DNA from 2 places in the Bradyrhizobium sp. JR4.1 genome. Region 1 is predicted to be linked to the other one. Evidence: riboswitches for the same ligand, from Rfam matches in the RefSeq annotation. Region 1 holds a riboswitch; the other holds the start of a gene.
What was found. A riboswitch is a leader RNA that binds a small molecule or an ion and turns the genes downstream of it on or off. The one in region 1 is predicted to bind cobalamin.

Region 1 (10,264 bases):
ATCAACGCGGCTGATCTCGTCCTGATCCCGCGCAAGGGGACGGCCAAGTCCGATCTCGCCGATCTCAGGCGGACGATCTGCGCCGATGTGCTCGCCAGCGACACGACGCGCATTGCCGAGTTCGATCTGCCCGTCCGCGACGCCGCTGAAGCGGACTATCGCAAGGGCGTGGACGATTGGCACGATGCCGTGGCCGCTGCCTGGTCGCAGACGATCGCAGATCATCTCGAAGGCGAGGGCAATGTCGCAATATTGATCTGGGGCGATCCCTCGCTTTATGATTCCTCGCTGCGCATCGCGCGGCGGCTCGATCCCTTGCCTGACATCAGGGTCGTTCCCGGCATCACCTCGATCCAGGCGCTGTGCGCGGCGCATGCGCTGCCGCTCAACGATATCGGCGAGCCATTTCTGGTCACGACCGGCCGTCGCTTGCGCGATGGCGGCTGGCCGCAAGGTGTCGATACAGTGGTGGTGATGCTCGACGGCGGCACGGCGTTCCAGTCGCTTGATCCGGAAGGCCTGCACATCTGGTGGGGCGCCTATCTCGGCATGGCCGATCAGATCGTCATGTCCGGCGCGCTGGCCGAGATCGGCCCGCGTATCGTCGCGGTGCGGCAAGAGGCGCGCGAACGGCACGGCTGGATCATGGACAGTTACATCCTCAAGCGCAGGCCGTGAGGCAAGCGAGGCAGCATGCTCCCCGAATGGATCACCCAACAATGCCCTGATATTTCGGCAGTCCATCGCGACGCGGCGGTGGCGCGACAGGCGCAACTGACGAAACCGACCGGCGCGCTCGGCCGGCTCGAGCAGCTCGCGATTGAGCTTGCGGGCCTGCAAGCAACCGAGCAACCGCGCGCGGCCCGGGTTCCGATCATCATCTTCGCCGGCGATCACGGCATCGTCGCGCAGGGCGTCTCGGCCTATCCGCAAGAAGTGACCATCGCGATGCTGGCGAATTTCGCCTCCGGCGGTGCCGCGATCTCGGTGCTGGCGCGTGAGCTGGGCTCCAGCCTGGAGGTCGTCGACGCCGGCACGCTGGCGCAGGAGGAGATGGCTGGAATCGTGACCGACAAGCCGCGCAGCGGCACGCGCGATTTCAGCGTCGAAGCTGCGCTCACCTCCACAGAGCTGGCATTCGCCTTCGAATCCGGCCGACGTGCGGTGACGCGCGCGCAGGCCGGGCAGCCCGATCTTCTGATCTTCGGCGAGATGGGCATCGGCAACACCACGACATCGGCGGCGATCGCGGCCGCCTTGCTCGGCGTGAGCGCGGAAGAGATCGCGGGCAGCGGCACCGGCATCGACGCGGCCGGCCGTGTGCACAAGGCGCGGGTGATCGACGCCGCGATCGCACGTCATGGCATTACGGGCGCGTCGCCCGAAAAGATCCTGTGCGCCGTCGGCGGCCTCGAGATTGCGGCCATCTGCGGTGCCATTATCGCGGCTGCACAGGGCCGCATCCCCGTGTTGATCGACGGCTTCATCGTATCGGTCGCGGCACTTGCTGCGGCGCGGTTGAATCCCTCGTGCCAGCCGTTCCTGCTGGCATCGCATCAGTCCGCCGAGCAGGGGCATCGGCTGGTGCTTCGCGCGCTGAATGTGCAGCCGCTGATCAGCCTCGATCTCAGGCTCGGCGAAGGATCGGGGGCGGCCATCGCGCTGCCGCTGGTGCGGTCGGCCTGTGCGCTCCACAACGGGATGGCGACCTTTGCGCAGGCCAATGTGCCTGATCGTCCGGCCTGATCAAATCGTCCGCTGATTGACCGAGACGATGCGCCAGCCGGTCGAGAGCCGGTCGATCCGAGTCAGCGACAGCGGATCGATCACAAAGCGCAGGGCCGCTTTTGGCGTCAGATCCAGCGCGATGCACAGCGCCGCACGGATCGTGCCGGAATGCACGACGAGCGTTGCGGCCCCGCTGCTGATCTTCGACAAACCCAGCCGCACCCGCGCGACCTGATCCTCAAAGCTTTCGCCGCCCGGCGGCCGTGCGCGCGCCGGATCGCTCCAGAACCGTGCATAGGCCTCGCCACCAGTCGCGGCGAGCTCGTCATGCCGACGACCGGTCCAGTCGCCAAAATTCTGCTCGCTGAATTCGTCCAGCTGCAGCGGCTCGAGCCCCAGCGCGTGGGCCGTTTCGACCGTGCGACGCGACGGGCTCGCATAGCTCGCGGCGTCCTGCGCCAGACGCTGCCGCAGCGCCCCCAGCTGCGCGCGATCGCCGAGATCGGCCGGTGCGTCGGCCGCATGGATCGTCCCCGTGACGCCATCGACGGGCGCGTGCCGTATCAGCCAGAGGAAGGTCTCGCCTTCCATGCTTATCTCCGAGGAAGTTGTCGTTGTGGCAATAACGCCGCAACTGGCACATTGACTCTGTCTTGATCGTAATCCTAGATGCTCGCGACGGTTTCCCCGAGAGGGGATGAAAAGGGAATGCGGTGCGGGGACATTGTCCCCAATGCCGTGGCTGCCCCCGCAACTGTAAGCGGCGAATCTTGCGTCACGAGCCACTGGGTATCTCGGTCCCGGGAAGGCGACGCAAGGTAGTGACCCGCGAGCCAGGAGACCTGCCGTCAGCCGTGGTCACACGCGAAGATGTCGGTCGGGGAGTACAGACATTCGGCTTCATCGGAAGGCTTATAAGCCGGAAGATGGGACCTTGGTTCGCTGTGACGTGCCACTGACGTCATACCGAGGTCCAAGACCGTGTCTCCTGTTCGCATTGTACGACCGCGTGCGTTCCTGCTCGCATCCGCCGCGCTCACATCCCTTGCCGCGCTTGATCCTCCCGGCGCACTGGCGCAGCAGGCCCGCGAACCTCTGCCGCCGGTCGAGGTGACGCCGGCCCAATCCCGCAAGCAGGCCAGGCCGGCCGGCCGAGAAGCGCAGGGCCCACGCCGCGCAGCTGCGCGCCGGCCGGCGGCTGCATCTGTAGCGCCCAAGCCCGTCGTGCCGACCGCGGCAGCACAGACGCCGCTCAACACCAATGCAGTCGCCGAAAGCGCCTCTCGCCTCGGCCTGACCGTGCGCGAAACGCCCGCGACCGTGGAGGTGATCTCGGCCGCAACCATGCGCGAGCAGGGCTACCGCACCGTGTCCGACGTCGCGCAGGGAGCGGTTGGCGTCACAGCCGGCGACAATCCGGCCGAGCCTTCGGCTTTCTCGATGCGCGGTTTCACCAACAGCCAAATCAACACGCTCTACAACGGCATCAAGATCGGTCCGCAGAACATGACCTCGCGGATCACCGACACGGCCAATCTGGAAGCTGTCGAATTCCTGAAGGGTCCGGCGTCACTGATGTCGGGCGAGGGCGCCGCCGGCGGCGCGATCAACTTCGTCACCAAGCAGCCGCACACCGGTCCGATCCGGAACGAGGCGGATTTCTCCTGGGATTCGCTGAACTCGTTCCGCGCGCATTACGGCTCGGGCGGCAGCACCAATGTGCAGGGGCTGGACTACCGTTTCGACGTCAGCCGTTCCTCGCTCAACGGCTTTGCCGACGACACCAACACGAAGACGCTCGATGTGTCGGGCCAGCTCAACTATCGCATCTCCGATAGCCTCAAGGTCTGGGGCGCGATCGAGTACCGCGAGGATCGCTCGAAAGCCTATTGGGGCGCGCCGCTGGTGCCGATTGCCTTCAGCGGCTCGCATGCGACGACGGGGATCGTGTCCGGCAATTACATCTCGAACTACAACAAAACCAATCTCGGTGCGGTCACGATCGATGACCGCACCTTCAACACCAACTACAACGTCCTCGACAACAGGAACGTCGCGCAGGAGGTCTGGTTGCGCGGCGGTTTCGAGCTGAAGCTCGCGCCAGACCTGACGCTGAAGAGTCAGGCCTATGGCTACGGCGCGGAGCGCACGTGGTTCAACAATGAGGTCGAGGCGTTCAATTCCGGTACCAACATGGTGGATCGCGAGCGTTTCTACGTCGCGCACAGCCAACGCTTGGTCGGCAACGTCACCGACTTGATCTGGGATGCGAATATCGCCGGCCTTGACAACCGTTTGGTCACGACGCTGTCCTCAAGCTACCTTGATTTCGTGAGGCCGGGCGCCGCAAATTTCCCTGGCGATTCCGTTCCGCTGGTCGATCCGCCTCGCGGCTACTACGGCCTGCTCACTATTCAGCAGCAGACTGCGCGCATCGATAATGAGGCGCTGTCATTCGAGGACCGGCTGAAGCTCACGCGCAGCTTCGCGCTGGTTGGCGGCCTGCGCGTCGAGCATATCGGGCTCGACCGTAATTCGACCGACAAGTTCGGTCTGGAGAAGGCGAACTTCCCGTTCTCGCAATCCTGGGCGCCGACCACGGGCCGTATCGGCTACACGTGGGAAGCGGTTCCGGGCCTGACCTTCTTCAGCCAATATGCGACCGGCGCCGACATCGCGGCCAACAACATCTTCCTGCTCAATCCGACCGATCCGCTCAACCTGACCACCGCGCGCACCTACGAGACTGGTGTCAAGCACCTGTTCTGGGACAACCGGGCGGAGTGGTCGTTCTCGGCCTACGACATCCTGCGCAAGAACGTCTATGCCGCGGCAGGCGGCATGCAGCTCAACCTGGCCGGACGGCAGGAGTCGAAGGGCGTCGAGCTGGCCGCCTCGGTGCGTCCGATCGAGCCTCTGCGTCTCTGGGGCAACATCGCCTATGTCGATGCGCGCTACGCCGACTACAATTTTGTCGGCGGCTCGTTCTCCGGCAACACGCCGCCGAACGTGCCACGCGTCGTCGCCAATGCCGGCGCGTCATACCGGTTCTTCACGCCCTGGGCGGTCGAGTTCGGTATCACCGGCCGCCATGTCGGCGACCGCTACAACACCGATGCCAACACCGTGACGCTGAAAGCCTACACTGTTGCGGACGTCTACGCTTTCGTCGACATCCCCAAGACCGTGTTCAACGCCGTCGAGCAGGCCCGCCTGACCTTCCGGGTGCGCAACATCGCCGACAAGCGTTACGCGATCTGGGGCGATCCATTCTATCCCGACCAGATCCTGCTGGGCGCGCCGCGCACCTACGAGATCTCGGCCGCGTTCAAATGGTAGGACGCTGATCGATGATGCGCGCGATCGTCCTGCTGCATCGATGGCTCGGGATCGCGTTCTGCCTGCTGTTCGCGATGTGGTTCGCGACGGGAATCGTGATGCACTTCGTTCCGTTTCCGTCCCTGACGGAAGCGGAACGCTTTGCCGGGCTCGTGCCGTTGGCTAGCGCGGAGACGGGGCTTGCGGTCGCCGATGCCGTTGCCGCGAGCGGGATTGCGGATGCGACGCGCGTTCGCCTGATCCAGCGCAGTGATGGACCGGTCTATGTCGTCGCGGGGCCGTCGCGCGCGGGCGCAGTCCGCGCCTCCGGCGGGGTCGGCGCCTCGGTCGCGTCTTCCGAGGTCGCGCTGGCCATCGCGCGAGACCACGCACGCAGCCGTGGGCTGGATGCCGCGCGTGCCGCGATCGTTGCGCGCTCGGACTATGACCAATGGAGCGTGCCGAACGGCTTTGACCGCCATCGGCCCCTGTTTCGGGTTGCCCTGGGCGACGCCGCCGGAACGGAGCTCTATGTCTCCTCGCTCACCGGCGAAATCGTTCTGGATACGACGCGCAGCGAGCGCGGATGGAATCTCGCCGGAAGTGTGCTGCACTGGATCTATCCGACAGTTCTGCGAAGCAACTGGTCGCTGTGGGATCGCGTGGTCTGGACCTTGTCGCTGCTGGCCCTGATCGCAGCTTTGCTTGGCGCTGTGCTCGGGCTTGCGCGGATCAAACCTCAAAGCGGTCTGATCGGGTCGCCCTATCGTGGCTGGCATGCGCTGCATCATCTCATCGGCCTCGCGGCGATGGTCTTCGTGCTGAGCTGGATTTTCAGTGGCTGGCTCTCCATGGATCACGGACGGCTGTTCTCGCGTGGGCAATTGACCTCGGCTGAATCCAGCGTGATGAACGCCCCACCGAACTGGACGGCGGCCCGATCGCTCGATCGCCAGCCCGTATCGCCGTCGGTCCGCGAGATCGAATGGTTTGCCTTCAACGGCACTCTCTATCGGCGGGATCGCACGGGCGTTGCCGCTCAGACCTTGATCAAGGCAGGGGATGCGCCGCGCGACGGACCAACGGGATCTCTGGATGTCCACGAGGTCCAGGGGCTGACCGCGCGCCTCGCAGCCGGCTGCGGCGCACCGTCGATACTTGCCGACAACGACAACTATCCCGCGCAGTCCACCGTCCCTGGTGCCCCGGTCTACCGCTCCTCCTGCGGCGACCTCTGGTTCGACATCGACGGCGCCGACGGCAATTTGCTGCAAAGGCTGGATTCGTCGCGGCGGGCTTATCGCTGGTTCTACGGCGCGCTGCACACGTTGGACTTTCCGGTCCTGGTCGCGCATCCGTTGCTGCGCGACGGCTTGGTCGTCGGGCTCTGCGCCCTCGGCTTTCTGTTCTCCATCACGGGCATCGTCATCGGCTCGCGTCGCCTGGTCGCGAGGCGTTGAGTGGGCAAAACGACCGCTTACTGATCGTACAATAAAGAGAGGCTGAGCCGACTGCCATGCATAGCTCATAAGCAATCGTATGGTCCGTAGCGCCGATCGATCGCCTGCAAATTAGACAGTGCGTCCGCGGCGAGTGGATTGCAGTGCAGCGGATGTGCCGTTTCGTCCGGGAAAACTCGTGGTGCGCTGCACTTAGCGCGCGTGGAACGATCCACACCGATGTGCACTCCCTGCGGGCAGCGCTGCACTAAAATGTGCCTCGGCGGGCAGCGCCGGTTGCGTGCTGGTCCTGTGCGTTGCGACAACGCTGGCCCTATCCGAAGCCCATCGCTCTGTCGCACGCTCGCAAGCAGTGGCATGACAGGGGATGACGATGAGCGCTCTCGGTTTGCGATTGAACCTCGCGAAGGACGGGAAGCACCCGGCGTCCGGTTCGAACGTCGTCCGCAGCTGACCCACGCATGAACACTGACGAAAATCACTGGGAGGTCGGCACCGATATCGGTGGCACCTTCACCGACATCATCGCGATCCGGCACTCCCCCGCGGAGGCGCGGATCGCGAAAGTGCCGTCGCGACCTCAAGCTCCGGTTCAGGCGATGCTGGAGGCAATCGAGGCGGTGGGCCTGCGCAAGAGCGAGGTCAAGCGCTTCGTCCACGGCACCACGCGCGTAACCAATGCCATCGTCGAAGGACGTTTGCCGAAAGTGGCGCTGGTGGCGACCGAAGGCTTTTCCGACGTGCTGGAGATCGCGCGCTACCGCCGCCGCGATCTCTACCGTCTCGACATTCCGCCGAAATCGTCGCCGCTCGTGCCGCCGGAACGATGTTTTGGGCTTGCCGAGCGCCTCGATCACGAGGGAAAGGTGCTGAAGGCGTTGGATGAAGCGGAGATCGAGCGCCTGGTGGCCTGGCTGAAGGGGACCGGCGTGCAGAGCGTCGCGGTCGCACTGCTTCACGCCTATGCCAATCCTGTCCACGAGAAAATGCTCGGCGAGCGGCTCAAGGGCGTCGTTGCCCACGTCTCGCTGTCGCACGAGGTCAATCCCGAGGCGCGCGAATACGAGCGGACCTCGGCGACCGTGTTCAACGCGGCCGCCATGCCGATCGCGGTGGAGTATCTCAGCGAACTGGAACTGCGACTGCCGATCGGTCCCGGCCTGCAGGTGTTTCATTCGGCCGGCGCCATGGTCCCGATCTCCGCCGTGAAGCGGCGGCCGCTGGTGATGGCGATGTCGGGCCCGGCGGCCGGCGTCTCCGCATCCGTCAGCATCGCGCGCCAGCTCGGCACATCGCGGATGCTGACGTTCGACATGGGCGGCACCACGACCGACGTGTGCCTGATCGTCGACGGCCAGGCCGAGATGACAGACGGCCGCATGCTCGGCGACAAGCCGCTGCGCCAGCCGATGCTTGCGGTTCACTCGATCGGCGCGGGCGGCGGCTCGATCGTGCGCAATGGTCCCGGCGGCCTGACCGTCGGACCGGAAAGCGCCGGCTCAGAGCCTGGACCGGCTTGCTACGGCCGCGGCGGTACCGAGCCGACCATCACCGACGCCAACGCCGTGCTCGGCTATCTCAATCCCGAAACCAAACTCGGCGACCGGATCGGAATCGACATCCGGGCAGCCAATGGTGTCATCGCGCCGATCGCGCGCGCTTTGGGGCTGAGCCTGACCGAAACCGCGCTCGGCATCATCAAGGTCGCGAACGCGACAATGGCGCGTGCGCTCCGCCGCGTCACGGTCGAGCGCGGCATCGACGGACGCGACTGCACGCTGCTCGCCTTTGGCGGTGGTGGCCCGATGCACGCCGCGGGGCTTGCCGATCTCTACGGAATTGCCGAGGTCGTCGTTCCCAGTGCATCAAGTGCTTTTTCGGCGCTGGGCTGTCTCACTGCCGATTTCAGCTTCCTCCAGCAGCAAACCTTGCGTGCTGCGCTTGACGGCATCGACCTCGCCCGCGTGTCGGAACGGATCGGGGTGCTGATTGACGATGCTTCGGCGCCGCTCGTCGCCAACGGCGTGGCCGCGACCGAGATTCAGGTCGAGCTGGTGGCCTTGATGCGCTACGCCGCGCAGAACGACGCCATTCCGGTTCCGTTTGCGCGACCGCTCGACGTCATCACGCTGAAGAAGGATTTTCTGGCCCGGCACCACGAGCTGTTCGGCTATGCGACCGGCGAGAGCTGCGTCATCGAATCCGTGCGGGTGCAGGCGCGCCGTCCGTCGCGCACCGTCGTGAGCCGGCCGTCCGTCGCGGTGAGGGCGGTCTCCACCGGCGAGCGCATCTGCTCGTTCGACGGCTTTCACGACATCGCAACAAGCATCATCGACCGCGCCTCGTTGACCGAGATTGTCAGCGGTCCGGCCATCATTGAAGACGCATGGTCGACCGTGGTGGTCCCGCCCGGCTGGCAGGCGCGGCCCGACGTTTCAGGCAATCTGTTCCTGACGCGGGTGGCCCCATGAAGATCGATCCGTTCGTCGTCGAGGTCATCAGGCACGGGCTCTCGGCCGCGGCCGAGGAGATGAGCCTGGTGATGACGCGCTCGGCGCGCTCGCCGCTGCTGCGCGAGGCCGGCGACCTGTCGTCGGCGATCACGGACGGCCGGGGCGACCTGGTCGGGCAGGGCCGCGACATCCCGATCCATCTCGGCGCGATGGCCTATACGGTTCTCGAATTGTTGAAGGTGGTGCCGCGGGACAGCCTGAACGAAGGCGATGCACTGATCTACAATGTCGGCCCGCTCGGCGGCAATCATCTCAACGACGTCAAGGTCGTGCGCCCCGTCTTCGTCGACGGCGAGATCGTGGCGTTCGCGGTCAGCCTCGCGCATTGGCCCGATATCGGCGGCACCTGGCCCGGCAGCTATTTTGCGAAAGCGATCGACACCTTCCAGGAGGCGATGCGCATTCCGCCGGTTCTGATCGCCACGGCAGCGGGCGTCAATACGCCGATCGTGCAGCTGCTCAAGGCCAATGTTCGCGATCCCGAATCCTGCGAGGGCGATCTTCTCGCCCAGATCGCCGCAACGAAAGCCGGCGAGAAGCGCATCTTCGAGCTTTGCCGCGAGCACGGCAAGGCAGTCTTCACGGCGGCGCAGGCGCGCCTGCACGATCTCTCCGAAATCGAGATGCGCGAGGCGTTGCGCGATCTGCCGGATGGCGTCTACGAGGGCGAGGATTATCTGGACGACGGCGGCGTCAACGCCGCGCCAGCGCGCATTCATGTCAAGATCACCATTGCAGGCGACGAAGCGACCTTCGATCTCTCGGGAAGCTGCGACCGCGTCTCGAATTTCTGCAACACCACGCCGTTCATGGCGCGCTCGGCGGTAGCCTATGCCGCGCGCATCATGAGCGGGCGCGACATGAACCAGAACGCGGGCGCGTTGCGGCCGCTGACCATCATCACGCGCCCGGGCTCGATCCTGGAGCCGGGGTGGAATGCCTCGGTTGCGGCCGGCAACCACGAGACCTCGATGCGCATCGTCGATGCGATCTTCCGCGCGATGCAGGATACCATTCCCGAGCGTCTGTCGGCCGGCGGGGCGACCACGGCGGGCGTCCTGTTTTTTGCCGAACCGCGGCAAAACGGTTCATGGAAGATGCTTTACGAGGTCCACGGCGGTGGCGAGGGCGCGCGGCATGATCGGGACGGCATCTCAGCGACGCGGGTGCATCTGTCCAACACCTCGAATACGCCGGTCGAGGTGATCGAGGCGAATTACGCGATCCAAGTCGAGCAGCAGGCCA
Region 2 (10,264 bases), on a different contig from region 1:
CTCCAGCGGTTGGACATATCGGCTTCTTTACTCACTGCCTGCCATCAGGGGCGTGTCCCTCTGCATGTTGATGCAAAGGGCTAACAGCCGCCTGTTGCGCAGGGGTCTGCAACGAGTGTGCCAGCGCGGGCTCAATACAAAAACCCACGTCTGTAGAGCTAGATAGCTGGTAGGACGCGGATTGTTAGAAACCTGACCCTGTCTGGCACCGACAGGCGTACCCGCTAGCGCCGTGTCTGAAACAAAACAAGCAAGTGCGCTCTCCGCGAAATCGACGCCGCCAAAGATAGGTTGTTCGCCGCATTGAAGGTCGAGTCAGGGACGAAGAAAGATATCGCCAAGGAGACATCGCTCACCTTGGACATCACCGAGCACCGGCATTTCGGGTTGGATCATCGCTGCCATGGTCGCGCTTTCCGCTTTGATGAGCATGTCCGCCGGACTTGTCTGAATGATCCCGCTGGCCGCGGCGTACCTTCTGCCAACCATCATCGCCTTCAAGTTTCGGCATCACTACGCCTGGGCGTTGGCCATCCTGAACGTCGTCTTTGGCTCCCCCGTGCTCGGCTGACTTGGGTTCTTCGTGCGGGCGCTGATTCCTCTTTGGAATCGGCATTGGCCGCCAGGTCACAGCATTCGGCACCCGGCCTGGCGAAGACTCCAGCCGGGGATCCGGCGCAACGGTGCCCAATTACGATCTGCGCTCCGTATGGAAGCTGCCCGTCTTGCAAGCCGAGATCTTCGCCTTCGAAAGAGAGAGAGCCCGGTGGAATCAGCCGTGACCATCAAGCTGCATTGCGCGCCGTCCTCGCTTCTGAAGCGACGAGTTGGCTGCACTCAGCCGCCAGTCGGTTCACGCCCTCGCGTTCGACCTGCTCACGACCCCTTTTGACCTTCTCGCGCTCCTGCTGGAGCGCTTCGGTCTCTCGGGCGACCTCCGCGTCCTTGCTCGCCCAGGTGTTCCCGGAACCGCTGGCGGCTCTCGGTGAGAAAAGGGACGGCGAGGGATTCAGTTAGCCGAATCCCATGGTTGCAGATCGGGCACTGCAGAGTGGGTTCATGAGCGCATCTGGCCGCCGTCGCGTTAGATGTCATGCCCCCTCACCTTTCGGCAACTCCTCGGCCTGAATAAACGTGATCCGGCCCGCTCTGCCGCGCTTCCGATGTCGCTTTACCGTTATTTCGACGTCCTGGTCGAACGCTGTCAGCATACGCAGCAGTTTTACCACCGAAACCAGCCTGAACTGGCCCCGAAGCAGCTTGGACAAGTTGGGCTGCTTCACGCCCACCAGTTTCGCGGCTTGGGCCTGCGTCATCTTCCGCTCCGCCATCAACCGTTTCAGTTGTACGACGAGGGCTGCCTTGAGTTGGTGCTCGTGGGCATTCGGCAGGCCGAGATCAGTAAAAATGTTGCCGGAGCCCCGACTGTGGGCGGGCAGCTTCTTCTTCGCGCTCATCATCAGGCTGGTTTTTTCCTTGTGGATCGCTTCGGTGTCGCGCAGGCGCTGTCGAAGAGATGCCCCTTCTGCGAGGCTAGTTCGTCCCTGATGCTGATCAGCGCTCTAAAGAGCTGCTGATCGGCTCGGGTGAAGGTCAATTTGAACGCTCTACCGGGCTCGAGTGCCTTCGGAGATTTAGCTTAATTTGTTGTGGGGTTTGCTCGTCTTGGAGGACGGCACACAGGCGGGGAGCACGTATTGTGTGAGGCTAAGAGTATTGACAGTAATTCGTGCGTCCGAGCGCCTGCTGAAATCAGTGTAAGACACGGGTCACTTCCATAGAAGAGTTTCTGGCCAATCTGTGAACTCCAACTCGAAGCTACGCAGGCCAGTGAGTTTGGTCGTAAATTTAAGGGTCTTCCCTGAAAGGGCTGCCAATGAGCCAGACGCGAAGTTGAATACTGCTGTACCGGAAGCTGCGACCGCGATTCCTTGCTCGCCTTCTAAGCTAGAGAAGCCGGTCGCCTCGGAGAGTTGCCCAATTGCAACTCCCTCCGGCGCGCCGTGAAATTCCAGGGACGCCAAGTATGTTCCCTTGTCAGCAGCCCACTCGCTAACCGACACCGCTGTAATCCCCGGGTCGCTGCCATCCGTGATCCGACAGCCATATTGAACCGTGAGAACGACCCGCTCATTGCGAACTCCGACGGGCTCTCGATCGGCGGCGGTGATCGTGCACGCGTACCGCCTTGTATCCGCAACCGCGCCCGTGCTTGGCCCGAACAACTCGATAGCGGAACATAACACAAAAGCGAGAACGGATCTTATCATTCGGCTGCACCTGGTCTGGAATATCGTTCGCCTGCTCTGTACAATCTGACGCTACGGCCGATTCAAGCTTCTTCGATCGCTCTGTCGGACGAAGGACACTCACCACGACCGCGGTGTCGCACAAAGAGGCGAGCGGTTTCCCCTGGCCCCTGGATGGGTGCCCGAACCATTTCACTGCGGCGCTCACGGCGCGCAGACAGCACGTCGGTGAACTAACGCTATGGACCGATGCCTTTCAGCTCAGCGGCAGCCATGAGGGGTGCGACGAGCCGCGGCGTCGGAGCGCTACGCTCCTGACGCAGGCGCAGGCGTTCTGTGGGCGGATGCCATTTCCGCTTCCATGACCCGCGGCACAGGTCCCGAATTTCGCTTCAGTGTCAATGTAAAAGGAAACGTGGTCGCTAGGAGCCGTTCAAAGGCAGACTGACGTTCAAGCAGACGCTCTTCGAGGATCTTACGCTCGAGATCACTTAGCTCGCTTTGAAGCCGTCTGCGACAGCGCCAAATGTCATTCCGCACGTATCTGATCTCATTCAAGCGATCGTCAATCGAAGCCATCATGGATACGGTATCCAACTTGAACCAGCCATGGACAATGGTCAATCACGTCCTGTCGTAAGACGCCGATGAGATCTCACGACCTGGCAATCTGCGGACACGATGTCACGATTTCGTCCCAGCACGTTCTCTTTGTATCGCAGTCTTTCAACGCAAGAGCACGAAGTGATGACTCCTTCTGCAGAAATTCAGCTTTTTTGCCATCAACGCGCAGGATTTCAAAAGCTGCCGTTCGTCCGCGAGTCGGCCGAATAGCTATCTTATTCCAACCAACACCCGGCCAGATCAGGTATCAGGCCGCCCATTCAAGCTGGTGTCGAATGGGAGTAGGAGTAATCGGACGGTCGCACCGTCCAACTCTGGGCAACCGCGCCTTTCAGATTTGAGATCAGCAATTGCCATGCCAGCGAACTTCAGGTGGGATTGAAGACAGGCCATGTTCAGACTCGGGGCTCGTCTGTTACAAACGAGCGGGATTTTGCGGCGGCGGCGCGCCAGAGCGGCCGGACATCAGTCGGAGAGACTTTAGTCGGCAGGGCTCGGCGAATCGTGAGCGACGCAAGCGCTGGGCGCCTCGGCTCAGTGTCTCGTGCGCAGATCTTATTACCTGCCAACCCGCGTGCGGCCCGCAAGCTGGCAATTTGATCTCATCACAAAAGTTTCAGCCGGGACTGGAGCTTGTCGCATCTGGGACACTGAATGTAGTCATCAAACCAGGACATCCGACTTTGTTTGTTCGCCCGGACTCGTCACCGAAATCAGTAGCTTGCATGTCAGATGCAACTGGCATCCCAGTTGCTATTGCCCAGTAACACCGTAAGCGCTGAGTGCGACAGCGGTGTAAGACGGATACATCAGCTTTGCGGGAGCGTATTGGGCACCCAATCGCTTGATGGAGCACCGATGCGGCCACCGGACAGCTTACCCTTTTGCGGTACACCTGTTGTTGTCAGATCGACCAGCAAGATTAGTCTGATCTACCAACACGACCGCCGTGATCTAGCTCAAAGCGAACTCGCCAATCAAATATGGGCCGAAAGCTTCGTGGACGAACGCCGGCAGCGAGCACCTCGAAAGGCACAGCTTGATGCAGCCTCGCGTCAGAAGATCCGGTGCATGCTGCGCCGGCCCGTCGAGGGAACGGGGGCTCGCATCGCTTTCGACTGTTTCCTTGATTAACAATCAGAACTGATGAGGCGGGGGTATGAACAAATCGATCCGGGAGCTTCGGCTTTAGCTGAAGCATCTGTTTTGGCGATCGGGCTGCTGATGTCGTCAGGAGCTAACGCCGACGATGATCTGATGAGAACCGCCAAGGAGATCTTCCATCCGATTCCCTCAGTCGTTCCTGAGGTAAAGAACAATCCAATCACGCATGAAAAGATTCAGCTTGGCAAGATGCTGTTCTTCGATCCGCGGCTATCGGCAAGCGAGATCATCAGCTGCAATACGTGCCACAATCTCGCCACCGGCGGAGTCGATGCCGGTCCGACCTCCGTCGGTCACGGCTGGAAGGTCGGCCTACGTCGGGCCCCCACCCTCTACAATGCAGTGTTCAATACGGCGCAATTCTGGGACGGACGCGCCGTGGACCTCAAGGCGCAAGCCACCGGCCCTGTGCAGGCGAGTGCCGAAATGAATGCGACTCCGGATCATGTGCTCGACACCTTGAACTCAATGGCAAGCTATGTCGACTTGTTCAAAAACGCTTTCCCGAACGAAGCGAGACCGGGTCACCTTCGAAGGCTTTTGAAGCAACTCTCATTACGCCTGCGGCCCCATTCGATCAGTATCTGGGGGGCAATACACATGCTCTCAACGATCAGGAGAAGTCAGGCTTGGCGCTGTTTATGGAGAAGGGGTGCTCCACCTGCCACAATGGACGTCGGTGGACAGGCCTATTTCCCATTCGGCGCGATGAAAAAGCCGGACCCAAGGGTGCTTCCGGACGCCGACGGGGCCGGTTCGCGGTCACCAAGGCGGCCGCCGACGAATATGTCTTCCGCGCGGCGCCGTTGCGGAACGTCGCCTTGCGAGCCCCTTACTTCCATTCGGGTCAGGTTTGGAATCTGAAGCAAGCTGTTGCCTGATGAGTGAATTCCAGCTCGGCGCCAAGCTTAGCGATGAGGAAGAGAACGATATCGTAGCGTTTCTAAATTCGCTGACCCGGCGGCTGCCTAAGATCGAGTATCCGATACCACCCACGCGTACGAACACCACACCAGAGCCTTCTATAGACAAATAGGTTAACGCACCGGCCCCATGCGTTGGCTCCAGATGCGGTGCAACGACCCTGACCGATCTCGTGCACTAAAAAAACGCCCGGCCTCCTCGGGAGGCCGGGCGAAAGTCACGCCGGAGCGAGCTGCTTTATGAATCGCACCAGCTTTCGTCGGTAGGGAGGACTACCGGCGATCGATTTACGGCGAGGGCATTCGCCGTCAAACAACGAGGAGCGGAGATCGCTCCGCGCGAAATCTGGAGCCTCTTGCCTTCCACTCCTGTGGGAAATCTCAGGACTTGACCACCACTCGCCCGCTGTCCGGTTGGCAAGGCAGTGCCTTGCTCAAGCTGGGATCCTTCGCGCAACCGGTTTCGGTGCCGTGCCCTGAAACTCAAGCCGCCGTTTGCTTGGCGCAGCAGCATCCCCAAGCACCAACAGCGCTCGATTATCTTTCCCGAGCATCGTGCCAAAGCGCCAATTTTCGTATGACATTCCGTAAGGGCGGTAAAATTGATTGTTATGATGGCACACATCCACGCGATGGATAAATGAAACAGTCGGGCTGCGGTTCGCGTACAGCGTTAATGACTATGGAATATGTCACCTGATCGGCACGAAAGTTCCTTGATCTTCTGAACTGAGAACGCCAGCTACGTCTTCACATTGGGATCGAGATCGGTCTCTAGCTCAATGTCGATCGGAACATGAAGCAGCGAGCAGGAGGGAGCAACCTGAACACGGTCCCTACCCAGGTTTTGGACCAGAGGGGCAAGTTGGCGGAGCAGCGGCGGAAGATTGGAGCGCCACACGTTGCGACCATCGACGACGCCTAGCGAGACCACGAGATCTCTAGGAGCTGTGGCGACAATTGTGTCCAACTGGTCGGGCGCCCGAACCAGGTCCACATCAAGCCCGGCAACGGGCAAGGCCAAGGTTGTTTCAAGATTGTCGCCGATAGCCCCGAAATAAGTGGCCAGCATGATTTTAAGCGCCGGCACGGCCTTTGCGAAATGAGCATAGGCCCGGCGGACAGCCGCCCGAGATGCCTCATCCAGGTCCATCACTAGGGATTGCTCATCGAGCTGAACCCATTCAGCACCGCGCGAGGCTAGTTCGCGGAGAACATCGACATAGACTGGGAAGAGTCGATCAAGCAACGACAACGGATTGAATGCTGGATTTGAGCTTTTGCCGAGCTTCAGGAAAGTGACTGGGCCAACCAGGACGGGGCGCGTCTGCTAGCCGAGACTTTTTGCCTCCTCATACTCCTCGATCGGCTTTCGGGAGGAATACTTAAAGATTTGATCCTGGTGAAATTCCGGCACCATGTAGTGGTAGTTGGTATCGAACCACTTCGTCATCTCCTGCGCGGCTACGCCAGGCCCATGCTGAGCGTGACCACCGTCCTGAGCGCCACGTGCCATGGTCTTGAGCGACACAGGACAGTCGGTCCAGCCGTATACGTCGGGAATGGCACCGACCATTACGCTAGTATCGAGCACATGGTCGTAGAGCGAGAAGTGATTTGAAGGAATGACGGTCGCGCCGCGGGATTTCTGCCGTGCCAATTCGCGGCACGAAGTCCACTTCCCGCCTCGAGGAACTCGGCTGCGCTGGACTTTCCCGCCCAGTAGCTCTCGAGCGCGAACTTGAGCTCGCGTCGTGGGCCGATGCGTGACGTCCCCAGTGTGGCAACGGGAAGCGACCGAATAGACATAACTTAGACCCCATGATTGGGGGCAAAGGCCATGTCGGACGCGTGCAGCGAATGTCGCGTGAACGACAGCTGCTAGGCGCACCACCGGGACACCCCGCCCGTGGACGATATCTTGTCGAGGCAGGTCTCCTGGCTCGCGGGTCGTCGCTGCTGTCCGGCCTTCCCGAAGCCGCATGGCTTCAGTGACTTCGTTGGACAGCGGCTCGCCGTTCACAGTTGCGGGGACAGCGCTGGGATTACACCGGCTTCCCTCTTAGCTCCGGATCAAACGAAATCCGGAGACCACGACTTCCGGCATTATGCGGACGGGGATCGATGCGCCAACCTACCGAGCCTGGCTGCGATGTTGCCCAAGTCATTGCGAGCCGTACTAGGTAGGCTATGACAATCTGAGGCGAAATCGAGCGATGAAGGTTTCTCGACACGGGGCTGGCTATGCTGCCTTAGACGGGACACAGGTGTCAGGCACCGGACAGACGACCGCGCATTGCGGCGTGTCGCAATGGCCCTCGCACTCCGTACACTTCTTGGCGTCGATAACGTAAATGTCACGCTTGAGGCTGATCGCCGCGTTGGGACACTCGAACTCACATGCACCACAAACCGTACATTGCGAAGCGACGATCTTGTAAGCCATACCTTCCGACTCCTTTGGGCGAACGATGCGATTCGCGATCCCCTTCAAGGGCCGTGCCAAACAGACGCGTTCAATGCTGGGCAATTCGCGCAATTGTGCTGCCCGGGTCTGAGACCATGTTACATCTGCGACAGCAACAGGCCGTCTCAATTTCGAGCTATACGAGCCCTCGGACCCTGCACGAGAGCCAGTCGCGACTCAACCAGTGCGCGCTTCCAGGTTTGTCTGTCACGGCAGCGCGGGACCAACCGAGGCTCGACGATTCCGAACCGGCGGCGCGACTAAAAGCCGCGAGCCAACGCGTCTACGCCGGATCTCGGCAGACCTTCGGTCACACGCCCTGACCGGAGGTTTTTTGCAAACCTCGCTGATGGCTGCAACGTTATCTCCGCGGAACTGGCTGAGACTGGCCAAAAACAGTCTGTGCTACAAAACGCTCCGCGTCGGCGCTTCGGAGAGAAATGAAGTTGCGCTGGGAGGAGCGACACTGGCTTTGCAAAGTGACCGCCTATCAGCACGCCTGGTACAGTAGGCGCAGCAGTGCGGACGAGCGCTGGTCCGCTTTGCCTGGCCGTGCTTAGCCACCTGTCGTGCAACTATTTTGGACGAAGTGGAGGAGGGCTGAAGGATGATTGTGCAAATTGCTTCAGCGGCATGGCCTTTCCGAACAGATGGCCCTGCGCAAGGTCGAAGCCGAGTTCGGTCACAGCAATCAGGTCGGCCTCGCTCTCCACACCTTCGGCGACAGTGCGCACACTGTACTCTTTGGCTAGATCAACGATATGGCGGCACACCGTTCGCTTCAGGGCCCCATTTCCGCAACCAGAGATGAACTTCCGGTCTACTTTCAACTTCATGAACGGGAATTTCTCCACCCCCATGAGCTGCGGCCAATTGGTGCCAACATTGTCGATTGCAAGGCCAATGTTGTGAAAGCGAACCTCACGCGCGACCTCGATCAGGAGATCTAGGTTCTGGATGGCCTCCTTGCTCGCGATTTCAATCGTCAAGCCGCCGAAATCCGGGTGCGACGGCATGCGCTGACAGAGATCACGTACCCCCTGCGGGTCAATCAGGAATGCGGCCGGGAGATTGATGGAGAGATCGATCGAAGTTTGGTGCTCCAGAAGATAGTGCCAATCCCTGATGGCGCGGTCGATCACGAACTGCGACAACTCCCTAAAATGCGGATCGTGAGGCTCCGGGATGAAATAGGCTGGTGGAACAACGCCCCAGGTCGGGTGCCGCATTCGCACAAGCGCCTCGGCGCCGCGGCGGCTGAGGGTACACGCGTCAAACTTCGGCTCATACCAGAGCTCAAGCCAGCCAGCGTGTAAGGCTTCTCCGACATGGACCGCCGGACGGGGCGCCGGCTCTCTGGGCAAGAGCATGGCGACCCGATCGCGCAACGTCTCAGCTGCAAACGGCGTCCTCAGCGGCGGCAGCATAGCAAGTCCATATTCGCCCCCCACCTGCTGCACTGCCGTCATGACGATCGACTCGCGGGCGCCGAACGCCAGCACTTTGCCCGCAAATTCTTCGCGTACGAGTATCTCGAGCAATCGTCCAGGCTCGATGCGATCCGAGCCAATGCCGAGCAGGATCAGATCAGGGAACTCCGTGCAGAGTACGTGCGACAACTCGTCAGCAGTGCCGCATTCGCTGATAACAAACCCCATACCCTCCAGCACATCCCGAAGAAAGGCGCGCAGATGCCGCTTTCCGCCCGCCACGCACGCTCGCGGCCGCACCTTACGGTGCCCGAAGATTACAGGTTTTCGTCCGACAAGTTCGGCCTGCCCATGCCCCATCGCAACCACTCCCGTTCCGTGATGGTCCCTTAAACGAGGAGCGAAGGTCCAAACAAGCTGTGCTTGGCATTATCTCTCGATTCTTCGAGGTAAGCTTAAGATGGTGCACTAGCGTGCAAAATCTTTCGCGGTGTTGTTCACACGATTTTGTCGGCGCATGCGTATGATACCTGGCCGGCTTCGCGCAACTTTGTACGAGTGACGCACGCGGTTGTCGGGAATCTCACCTTCGGGTGCGCGGACCCGGTGCGCCCTATGTGCTGCGATCATCATGGTGCGAGATCTAATTGATGGACTCGCTTGTGAGTGACGATCGGCAATCACTCTTACGGCGACAACTTGCACTTTCTTCAGCTCTGCTGCTTATAGCGAGTGCGGAAGTCCCATTCTCTACCGAGCTTGATAGTTGCTCTCATTTGCGGTTTCTGTATCTTTCTGGCTATGAATTTCCTCAAGAGGGGCTAACGTTACGGGTGTTCGTGTTGGAGATGAAGCGCAAGGTCTGTCCCACGGGGCACGGCTTTGCACAAAAGGCGTGCCAGGAGCTGAGGACGCGATTGCAGAAGTGGTCGAAAAGCTCTTTCTGAACTAGGTGGCCCCGGACCGGAGTTCAGCCTTGAAGGCGCGAAGCAGGCGGCCTTGTGCCTGATTCAGGATCCCGAAGAGGGGTTCATTTTTGTCATCGAGCAACAAGCCACCGGGCAGATTGTAGGGGTCGCCACCATCTCGGCCGTACAGGCCGTGAGAGTTAGCCGGAGCCTACGGCGTGCTTCAGGATTCATGGATTTGTCGCGACTTCCGAAGCTCTCGCCACGGTCGGCGTTTGCTCGAGGCGGTACATTCGGAGGCGAAGTGCCGAGGCTGGCAGATGATTGAGGTTGCGTTGCCTCCGGATAGCTATCCGGGCTTAGAACGGGTGCGCCGTTTCGGGGATATCGGGTTGGAGGGTTGCGCTCATTGCGGTGGCCTAGCAACGGCCGGATCGTGCCGCACTGCGGATCGAGTTCCATGAGGCCTTCATGTAGTCCGCCACCGGCAGCCGGCCAT

Region 2: linked by a shared signal. The riboswitch ahead of ABIB90_RS35770 (5-methyltetrahydropteroyltriglutamate--homocysteine S-methyltransferase) and the one ahead of ABIB90_RS20605 (TonB-dependent receptor) in region 1 are both predicted to bind cobalamin.

Annotation. Positions count from the first base shown of each region.
Region 1 is NZ_JBEPRY010000010.1:50,649-60,912, reverse strand. It holds gene cobF (precorrin-6A synthase (deacetylating)) at 1-678, shown strand, start outside; gene cobT (nicotinate-nucleotide--dimethylbenzimidazole phosphoribosyltransferase) at 694-1,746, shown strand; gene ABIB90_RS20610 (histidine phosphatase family protein) at 1,747-2,319, opposite strand; cobalamin riboswitch at 2,391-2,592, shown strand; gene ABIB90_RS20605 (TonB-dependent receptor) at 2,710-5,067, shown strand; gene ABIB90_RS20600 (PepSY domain-containing protein) at 5,079-6,506, shown strand; gene ABIB90_RS20595 (hydantoinase/oxoprolinase family protein) at 6,968-8,977, shown strand; gene ABIB90_RS20590 (hydantoinase B/oxoprolinase family protein) at 8,974-10,264, shown strand, end outside.
Region 2 is NZ_JBEPRY010000029.1:54,288-64,551, forward strand. It holds gene ABIB90_RS35755 (superinfection immunity protein) at 452-571, shown strand; gene ABIB90_RS35760 (helix-turn-helix domain-containing protein) at 1,092-1,460, opposite strand; partial or broken gene ABIB90_RS35765 (cytochrome-c peroxidase) at 4,020-5,073, shown strand; partial or broken gene ABIB90_RS35770 (5-methyltetrahydropteroyltriglutamate--homocysteine S-methyltransferase) at 5,706-6,769, opposite strand; cobalamin riboswitch at 6,872-7,071, opposite strand; gene ABIB90_RS35775 (4Fe-4S binding protein) at 7,203-7,406, opposite strand; gene ABIB90_RS35780 (EAL domain-containing response regulator) at 8,003-9,217, opposite strand.